Regions from separate parts of the Streptomyces sp. NPDC001852 genome, predicted to be linked through region 3. Evidence: riboswitches for the same ligand, from Rfam matches in the RefSeq annotation. Region 3 holds a riboswitch; each other region holds the start of a gene.
What was found. Region 3 has a riboswitch for cyclic di-AMP ahead of ACFYZB_RS29885 (transglycosylase SLT domain-containing protein). Riboswitches for the same ligand answer to the same signal wherever they lie in the genome.
Positions count from the first base shown of each region.

Region 1: another riboswitch for cyclic di-AMP. It lies ahead of ACFYZB_RS05655 (transglycosylase family protein); the one in region 3 lies ahead of ACFYZB_RS29885 (transglycosylase SLT domain-containing protein).
Region 2: another riboswitch for cyclic di-AMP. It lies ahead of ACFYZB_RS17650 (NlpC/P60 family protein); the one in region 3 lies ahead of ACFYZB_RS29885 (transglycosylase SLT domain-containing protein).
Region 4: another riboswitch for cyclic di-AMP. It lies ahead of ACFYZB_RS36755 (M23 family metallopeptidase); the one in region 3 lies ahead of ACFYZB_RS29885 (transglycosylase SLT domain-containing protein).

Region 1 covers NZ_JBIATN010000003.1:68,497-70,686, reverse strand. Annotated here, with positions in the region: gene ACFYZB_RS05660 (transglycosylase family protein) at 1-611, shown strand, start outside; cyclic di-AMP (ydaO/yuaA leader) riboswitch at 795-967, shown strand; gene ACFYZB_RS05655 (transglycosylase family protein) at 972-1,658, shown strand; gene eno (phosphopyruvate hydratase) at 2,013-2,190, shown strand, end outside.
Region 2 covers NZ_JBIATN010000009.1:137,620-139,809, forward strand. Annotated here, with positions in the region: gene pcrA (DNA helicase PcrA) at 1-881, opposite strand, end outside; cyclic di-AMP (ydaO/yuaA leader) riboswitch at 1,094-1,263, shown strand; gene ACFYZB_RS17650 (NlpC/P60 family protein) at 1,271-2,190, shown strand, end outside.
Region 3 covers NZ_JBIATN010000020.1:9,249-11,438, reverse strand. Annotated here, with positions in the region: gene ACFYZB_RS29890 (HAD family hydrolase) at 1-270, shown strand, start outside; gene ACFYZB_RS29885 (transglycosylase SLT domain-containing protein) at 383-877, opposite strand; cyclic di-AMP (ydaO/yuaA leader) riboswitch at 882-1,064, opposite strand; gene ACFYZB_RS29880 (polyprenyl synthetase family protein) at 1,586-2,190, shown strand, end outside.
Region 4 covers NZ_JBIATN010000029.1:102,054-104,243, forward strand. Annotated here, with positions in the region: gene ACFYZB_RS36745 (dihydrofolate reductase family protein) at 1-795, shown strand, start outside; tRNA gene ACFYZB_RS36750 (tRNA-Met) at 862-935, opposite strand; cyclic di-AMP (ydaO/yuaA leader) riboswitch at 1,235-1,384, shown strand; gene ACFYZB_RS36755 (M23 family metallopeptidase) at 1,392-2,190, shown strand, end outside.

The DNA.
Region 1 (2,190 bases), on a different contig from region 3:
CCGGTCTGCCGGATTCGTCCGCGTCCGACTCCGGTTCGAGTTCGGGCTCGGACTCCGGCTCCCAGACCGCCTCCGGTTCGGCCTCCTCCGGCTCCCCCTCGGACTCGAGCGCCACGCCGGCCCCGAGCCCGAGCAAGGACGCCACCGGGACCCCCGCTGCGACCGGCGGCCCCACCGGAACCGGCACCCCCAAGTCCGACAAGACCGACAAGTCCGGCTCGTATGACAGTGGAAGCCCTCAGGGGGGCGGTAGCTCTCCCGCGGCGACACCCGGTACCGACAACTCGGACAATCAGCAGCAGAGTGCCGGTTCTTGGAGCCTGATCGACACCGGCGCACTCGGCAGTGGCGGACGCCACCGCGGCGACAGTGCGGACGAAAGCGTGACAAACGGTCAGAACGCCACCTCTTCCGGCCGTCATGCCGTTCATGGGCCGGCCACCTACACCGTCCACGAGGGCGACTCCCTCGCCTCCATCGCCGACTCCCTTGGTGTCGACGGCGGGTGGCACGCGCTCTATGAGGCCAACAAGAAGGTCATCGGCGCCGACCCCGACCACATCACCGCCGGTCAGACCCTGAAAATCCATGCCGAAAACGGCGAGGGCTAGCGGGAGTTGACGCCCCACTTCGCGGCTGATGTCCGGTTTGGCGAAAGTGTGGGATGAGTCTCAGAAGCCCTGATCGTCTTTGAAATTCCGTCGATCGCATGTCTACGGTCAGGACCGCTCGTCACCACGAGCCCCGGGACTCGCAACGCCGAATCCTGCCAGCGGGTTGCCCGGGAACAGTCGTCGCGTCAAGCGCCGTAGGCAGGAGCGGGGGACCCAAGGTAGGCGCCGGGCCCAGCGGTTGACGCTGGACCGGCTAGGGGTGAAGCCGCGCCTCGCGAGAGCGAGCGTGCGGCCGGGCAACTCAACCGGCCCGAACCCGACAGCTCACCTCGCAGGCGTCGGTGAGGGGATCGATCCATGCTGTTTTCCGGCAAGGGCAAGCACCGTCGTCCGTCCAAGGCCGTCCGCGCCATCACGCTCGCCGGTGTCACCGGCGCCGCCGTCGCCGCCCCGCTGATGGCGGCCGGCAACGCCTCCGCCGCCACCGCCTCCGAGTGGGACGCGGTCGCCCAGTGCGAGTCGGGCGGCAACTGGTCCATCAACACCGGCAACGGCTTCTACGGCGGTCTGCAGTTCACCAACTCCACCTGGGCCGCGTACGGCGGCACCGCCTACGCCGCGCGTGCCGACCTCGCCACCAAGGCGCAGCAGATAGCCGTCGCCGAGAAGGTCCTCGCGGGTCAGGGCAAGGGCGCCTGGCCGGTCTGCGGCACGGGCCTGTCCTCCGCCGCCTACAGCGGCTCGGCCCCGACCGCCTCGACGAAGTCCGCGCCGAGCACGAGCACCCGCTCCACCGACCAGCAGGCCGCCACCCGCTCCACCACGCGCACGGCCCCGAAGGCGAGCAAGACCGTCACCACCCCGACCGGCAAGAAGGTCAAGAAGGGCGACGGCGAGTACAAGGTCGTCACGGGCGACACCCTCAGCGCCATCGCCGAGAAGCACCACGTGGCCGGCGGCTGGCAGAAGCTGTTCCAGCTGAACAAGGACATCGTCCAGGACGCGAACCTCATCTACCCGGGCCAGCAGCTGCACCTGAAGTGACACCCGGCTCCGAACGGACCCACAGTGCCCTCACATCCCCGGCCCGCACACTGAAGGCCTCGTGAGGGCCACCCCCGTCCCCACGGGCTCCCCGCCCCGGCGCGTGTTCCCCCGTACGCGCCGGGGCGGGGTCTTTTTCTGCCCCTTTCCCGAGGGCCTCCGCCCCCTTTTCTTCGTGCCTCGTACACCCACCCTTTGTTCCGCTGGTGAACAATGGGTACCGTCTGCGTGTCCCTCCCCGTCCACGGGACGGTCGGTCGGTGGCCGGCGCCCCCGGGACGGTTAGGCTCTAGGCGCAAGGCACAGCCGTAAGGCACACAGCCCCGTACTTCCAGCGTCACATCCAAGAAGGAGATGCTCGTGCCGTCCATCGACGTCGTCGTAGCCCGGGAAATCCTGGACTCCCGAGGCAACCCCACGGTCGAGGTCGAGGTCGGCCTCGACGACGGCAGCACGGGTCGTGCCGCCGTCCCGTCCGGCGCCTCCACCGGCGCCTTCGAGGCCATCGAGCTGCGCGACGGTGACCCCAACC
Region 2 (2,190 bases), on a different contig from region 3:
GCGTACTGGGCGTGGTTGGTGTCCTGGTACTCGTCGACGAGGACGTGCCGGAAGCGGCGGCGGTAGTGCTCGGCCACGTCCGGGAAGGCACGCAGCAGGTTCACCGTCGTCATGATCAGGTCGTCGAAGTCGAGCGCGTTGGCCTCGCGCAGCCGCGACTGGTAGAGCGCGTAAGCCTGGGCGAGGGTCTTCTCGAAGCCGTCGGTGGCCTGGGCGGCGAAGTCCTCCTCGTCGATCAGCTCGTTCTTCAGGTTGCTGATCTTCGCGCTGAACGACTTCGGCGGGAAGCGCTTGGGGTCGAGGTCCAGATCGCGGCAGACCAGCGCCATCAGGCGCTTGCTGTCGGCGGCGTCGTAGATCGAGAACGACGACGTGAAGCCGAGCTTCTTCGACTCGCGGCGCAGGATGCGCACGCACGCGCTGTGGAAGGTCATCACCCACATCGCGTTCGCGCGCGGGCCGACGAGGTGCTCGACGCGCTCCTTCATCTCGCCCGCGGCCTTGTTGGTGAAGGTGATCGCGAGGACCTGGCCAGGGTGCACGTGCCGCTCGGCGAGCAGGTGGGCGATGCGGTGGGTGAGCACGCGGGTCTTGCCCGAGCCGGCGCCGGCGACGATGAGCAGCGGGGAGCCGGCGTGCACGACCGCGGCGCGCTGGTTGTCGTTCAGCCCCTCCAGCAGTGCCGCCGCGTCGAGCGCGGGGCGCGGGGCGCCGTCGCGGTAGTAGGCGTCCCGGTCCGGCGGCACGTCGAACTTCCCGCCGAACAGATCGTCCGGAAGCGGCTCCGGAGCGTGATCGTCCTCGGGCGGCGGATGTTCCTCCTCGTGCCCGCGAGGGGGCTGGAGGTCCGCCAGGAAGCTGTCGTCAAAGAGGCTGCTCATCGCTCTACGAGTCTAGGGCGCCCCACCGACAACCGTTCGCCGTCCCAGAAACCGACCGGCGCGGGCCAATGCGGAAAACCTTCCTTACGCTGCGGAATCACCCGATGACGCAGACGCGATTCCGGGCTCAGATCACGAAAATGTATCGGACATATCACGCACCAACCTTCACACTAGTCACACCAGTTGGCTAGGTTGCCGTCAGGCCGCGTGCGCGGCCTCCGCCGAGTCCGGCGCGCCCGCATGGCGCCCGGAGCCGGGGACCCACCGACTTTGGGGTGAATCGGCCGGCTCCCACCCGGGACGCCACCGTAGGGCAACCCTTCCGAACCACCGCCCGAACCCGACAGCTAACCCGGTAGGCGGCCCATTGGAAGGAGTCGCCTCCCTTGGCGTCGCACCGCAAGCCGCGCCCCGGCGGGACCATCGGAACGGGCCTTCGCACCCCCGCCCTCGCCACCGCCGCCCTCACCTCCATGGCCGTGCTCTCGCAGACCGCCGAGGCCGCCCCGAGTACCGATCACGCCAAGCCGAGCCTGGAGGAGGTCGAGAAGAAGGTCGACGACCTCTACCGCCAGGCGGAGTCGGCGACCGAGAAGTACGACGCGGCCAAGGAGCGGTCCGTCAGACAGCGGGGCCGCGTCGACGCCCTGCGCGACGACCTCGCCCGGCGCACGGCACGCCTCAACAAGGCCCGCGAAGAACTGGGTTCCTTCGCCGCGGCCCAGTACCGCACCGGCACCGCCGCTCCCGACACGGCCACCTTCCTGCTGGCGAACGACCCGCAGGACTACTTCGACCAGACGCAGCTGATGAACCGGCTGACCTCGCGGGAGAAGAGCGCGGTCGACGACTACATCGGCGAGCAGGCCGCAACCATGAAGAAGCGGCGGGAGGCCGCGGAGAGCCTGCAGACGCTAACCGACTCACAGCACGACCTGCAGACCGCCAAGTCCACCGTCCAGCAGAAGCTGGCCTCGGCGCGCGAGCTGCTGTCGCAGCTGACGGCCCAGGAGAAGGCCCGGCTGGCCGCCATCGAGCGGGAGCAGCAGCAGGAGGCGGCGCGCAAGGCGGCCGAGCTGGCGAAGCAACAGGCGGCCCAGCAGCAGGCCGGCTCGTCGTCGTCCTCGGGCACCGGCTCCGGCTCCGGCTCGACGGGCTCCGGCTCGACCGGATCCACGGCGTCCGGCTCGTACGACACGAAGGCCGAGAAGGCGATCGCCTTCGCCCGCGCGCAGATCGGCAAGCCGTATGTGTGGGGCGCCACCGGCCCGGACTCCTACGACTGCTCGGGCCTCACCCAGGCCGC
Region 3 (2,190 bases):
TCGGGGCCGGGGACCGTGGAGCTCCAGCCGTCGGGGGTGACCAAGGCGACCGGTCTCGCGCTGGCCGCCGAGCGGCTCGGGATCGCGGCGGAGGAGGCGCTGGCGTTCGGCGACATGCCCAACGACATCCCGATGTTCGACTGGGCCGGACGCGGCGTCGCCATGGCCGACGCGCATCCCGAACTCAAGGCGGTGGCCGACGAGATCACGCTGTCGAACGAGGACGACGGCATCGCCGTCGTCCTCGAAAGACTGTTCCCGACCGACTGACCGGCACATCAGTAGGCGACCGCCCGCGGGAGGCGCGACGGCCGCCCGGGGTGCCCTCCGTCAGGTGTGGGCACACGCCGGGCGGCCGATGCCGTGCCGGTCAGCGGGACTGTCAGTACGCGCTGAACACGTTGTCGATCGACCCGTACCGCGCGGCGGCGTAGTTGCAGGCCGCGGTGATGTTGGCGACCGGGTCGTACGGGTTGAAGGCGGTTCCGGCCACGTGGTACGCGTTGAAGGTCGGGTCGATCACCTGGAGCAGGCCCTTGGACGGGATGCCCTTGGCGGCGTTGGAGTCCCAGAGGTTGATGGCGTACGGGTTGCCGGACGACTCCCGCATGACATTGCGGTAAATGCCGTTGTAGGAGCCGGGGATGCCCTTCTGGGCCATGATCGCGAGGGACTCGCGGATCCAGCCGTCGAGGTTGTTCGGGTACCCGGCCGGGGTGGTGGAGGCCGTCTTGGTGGTCGTGACGGTGGCCGCGGAGGCGCTGGTGGCGCCGATGAGCGGCAGGGCGAGGACGGCGGCACCGGTGCCGGCGACGGCGAGGACGCGGGCGAGACGGTTGGCGCGGGGGCGGCGGTGGTGCTGAGCGGCAGCAGGCATGGGGAAGTCCTCTCCGTCGCCTGCGAGGTGAGCTGTCGGGTTCGGGCGGGGAGGTGCCCGGCCGTGCCTTCGCGAGAAGGCATGGCTTCACCCCGAGCCGTCCCGGTGCGGCGTGTGCCGACCGGTCCGGCGGACTTACCTGGGTCCCCCGCTCCTGCCGTACGAATGAGTTCGTCGATGGGTCACGCGGGCGGCGGCAGGATTCGGCGTCCGCCCGACGGCCCGGAACGTATGCGAGAGCACATGTCGGGAACAAGTGGTGGATTCACACAATGCACGATTTGACCTTGGTCTGTGCCGTATGTGGTACTTGATCCTTTGCGTTTGCCAACCCTCAACTCGCGGATGGGTCAAGGGGGGAAGGTGGCCTGACGGGCCTCGGTGCCGGAGGTGGCACGTGACCCAACTCACGAAATAACAAAGTATTTCAAATCGGGCATGAGGGATTCGGGCGGCTCGGGCGGGTGAGGGAACCTGTGGCGGAAGCCGCGGCGGGACCAAAGTGCGTGTATTCCTATTAAGTCGATAAATGTCCGTTCTTATCACTTGATCAAAAACATACCGGCCGTGATCCGATACCGCCCGGGCTGGACCGGTGGGCGCTATCGGTGATCGAAACAGGACCGGATACGCTGACTTGAGTGAGGGCAGCGACCTATCGACAAACCGTGTAATCGCCAGCAGACACCAGCAGACAGGAGACCCCTCGTGACCGTCGTCGGGCCGTTCGGGCTGAGCGTGCGGGACCAGGCTCTGGAAGCCGATGTCCAGGCCGGATTGGCGGCTGTCGAGGAAGGCTTGCTCGAGGCCACCAAGAGCGAGGTCCCGTTCATCACGGAGGCCGCGCAGCACCTCGTACGAGCCGGCGGGAAGCGGTTCCGGCCGCTGCTCGTGATGCTCGCGGCCCAGTTCGGCGACCCCTACGCGCCGGGCATCGTGCCCTCCGCCGTGGTCGTGGAGCTGACCCACCTCGCCACGCTGTACCACGACGACGTCATGGACGAGGCGGCCGTGCGGCGCGGCGTGGACAGCGCCAACACCCGCTGGGGGAACTCCGTCGCGGTCCTCACCGGCGACTTCCTCTTCGCCCGCGCCTCCCAGATCCTCGCCGACCTCGGTCCCGAGGCGGTCCGGGTGCAGGCTCTCGCCTTCGAGCGGCTGGTCACCGGCCAGATCCTGGAGACCGCCGGTCCCTCCGACGGCCGTGACCCGGTCGAGCACTACCTGGACGTGCTCGGCGGCAAGACGGGCTCGCTGGTGGCCGTGTCGTGCCGGTTCGGCGCGATGATGTCCGGCGCCGACGAGACGGTCGT
Region 4 (2,190 bases), on a different contig from region 3:
GCCGAGCGCGCGGTCCGGCGCGTCGGTGACACTGCCGACGTCGTCCCGCTCGGCCCCGACCTCGACTGGCGGGCCCTGCTGACCCACCTGCACGAGGTGCGCGGCATCGGGCGGCTGATGGTCGAGGGCGGCGGCACGGTCCACACCCAGCTGCTGCAGCTGGGCCTCGCCGACGAGCTCCAGCTGGTCCTCGCGCCCCTGTTCGTCGGCGACCCCGGCGCGCCCCGCCTGTTCGGCCCCGGCGGCTACCAGGCCGGCCGGCTGCGCCTGACCGAGACCCGCCGCATCGAGGACGTGGTCCTCATGCGCTACGAGCCCACGGCCCCCGGCACGGGCGCGGTCGCCACCGCCGCCGACCGTCACTGGCTGCGGACCGCCTGCGAGCTCGCCGCCCAGTGCCCGCCGTCCACGACGGCGTTCAGCGTCGGCGCGGTGGTGGTCGGGGCCGACGGCACGGAGCTGGCCCGTGGCCACTCCCGGGAGGGCGGGGATCCAGTGGTCCACGCGGAGGAGGCCGCGCTGGCGAAGATCGACCCGGCGGATCCCCGGCTGGGCGGCGCCACCGTCTACAGCAGCCTGGAGCCCTGCGCCCGGCGGGCCTCGCGGCCCGCGCCCTGTGCCGAGCTGATTCTCCGGGCGGGGGTGCGCAGGGTGGTCACGGCGTGGCAGGAGCCGGACACGTTCGTGGCGGGGGCCGATGGGACGGGGGTCCTGGTCGAGGGAGGTGCCGAGGTGGTCGTACTGCCTGAGCTCGCGGGACTCGCCAAGGCGCCGAACAGGCACCTGCTGGGCTGAGGCCCGGCCGGGCCGGAAAACACTCAGGGCCTGGAATCCAGTGGATTCCAGGCCCTGAGCCTTCAGTAGCGGGGACAGGATTTGAACCTGCGACCTCTGGGTTATGAGCCCAGCGAGCTACCGAGCTGCTCCACCCCGCGTCGTTGTGACTCCAGAGTACCCCATGCTCAGGGCGGCATGCACACCGCTTTCCCCGGGTGGTTGATCGTCTTCACGGAGGGTGACCGGACGACCGCCCTCCGCATAACATCTGAGACACCATCAAAAACGCCGACGCTCATGAACCATGGCCAACTCGCCCGATTTGCAGTGCTCCTGCCCTATTGGTCCACGGTCGAAAAGGTTAATGATCAAGCCGAACGGCTTGGAAAGTGACTCTCAGGTCTATTAACGTTCGATAACGCAGCGCGGTCGTCCCAGCCGTCACAAGAGGCGGCTCCGTGCGCACGCGCCGAATCCCGCGAGGGAACCGGGGAACCACCACCTTTGGGGTGAATCGCGCGAATGCCACAGTTGGTATACGCGCGTAGGAGACCTTCCTGCTCCGAACCCGTCAGCTAACCCGGTAGGCGGCGGAAGGAAAGGAGTACGCCCGAGTGGCGTCCAACCGGCCCGCCCCAGAAGCCCCGTTCGTGCCCTCGCAAGCCCAGCCGGAGACCTTCGGCTACGGCGCCTACCGCGCCGAGGAGGGGCCCTGGGAGGAGTGGAACCCCACCGAGGACTCCGTCGCCGCGGCCCGTGGCCGGCACCGCGTCGCCAAGCAGCGCGGCGGCTTCGCGCGCAGCTCCACCGTCCTCGGCGTCGGCGTGATGGCCGCGGTCGGCGCGGGCGGCATGGCCAGCGCCAACACCGGCAAGCCGCCGGTCTCCATATCCCTGCCGGACCTGGACTCCGTCGAGCACATCTTCGGCGGCGGCTCCTCCGACGCGCACCAGGCCACCGCCACCGGCCTCAGCAAGGTCGGCGTGAGCACCGACAGCGCCGACAGCAGCAACGCCGGCGAGGCCCTGCGCAACCGGATCATGGCCCAGGCCGAGCAGCAGAAGGGCCAGGCGAACAGCAAGGTCACCGCCGCCGCGATCGCCGCGGCCGACCAGCAGACCGCCGACGCCGCCGCCAAGGCGGAGAAGGAGGCCGCCGCCAAGGCCGCCGACGCCAAGCAGCAGGCGGAGGCCGACGCCAAGAAGGCCGCCGAGGTCAAGCGGCTGGCCGAGGAGTACACGCTGCCGGTCGTCTCGTACACGATCACCGGCACCTTCGGGCAGCCCGGCGCCATGTGGTCCTCCGGCTACCACACCGGCCTCGACTTCGCCGCCCCGACCGGCACCCTCATCAAGGCCGTGCACAGCGGCACGGTCACCCAGGCCGGCTGGGCCGGCGCCTACGGCTACCGCA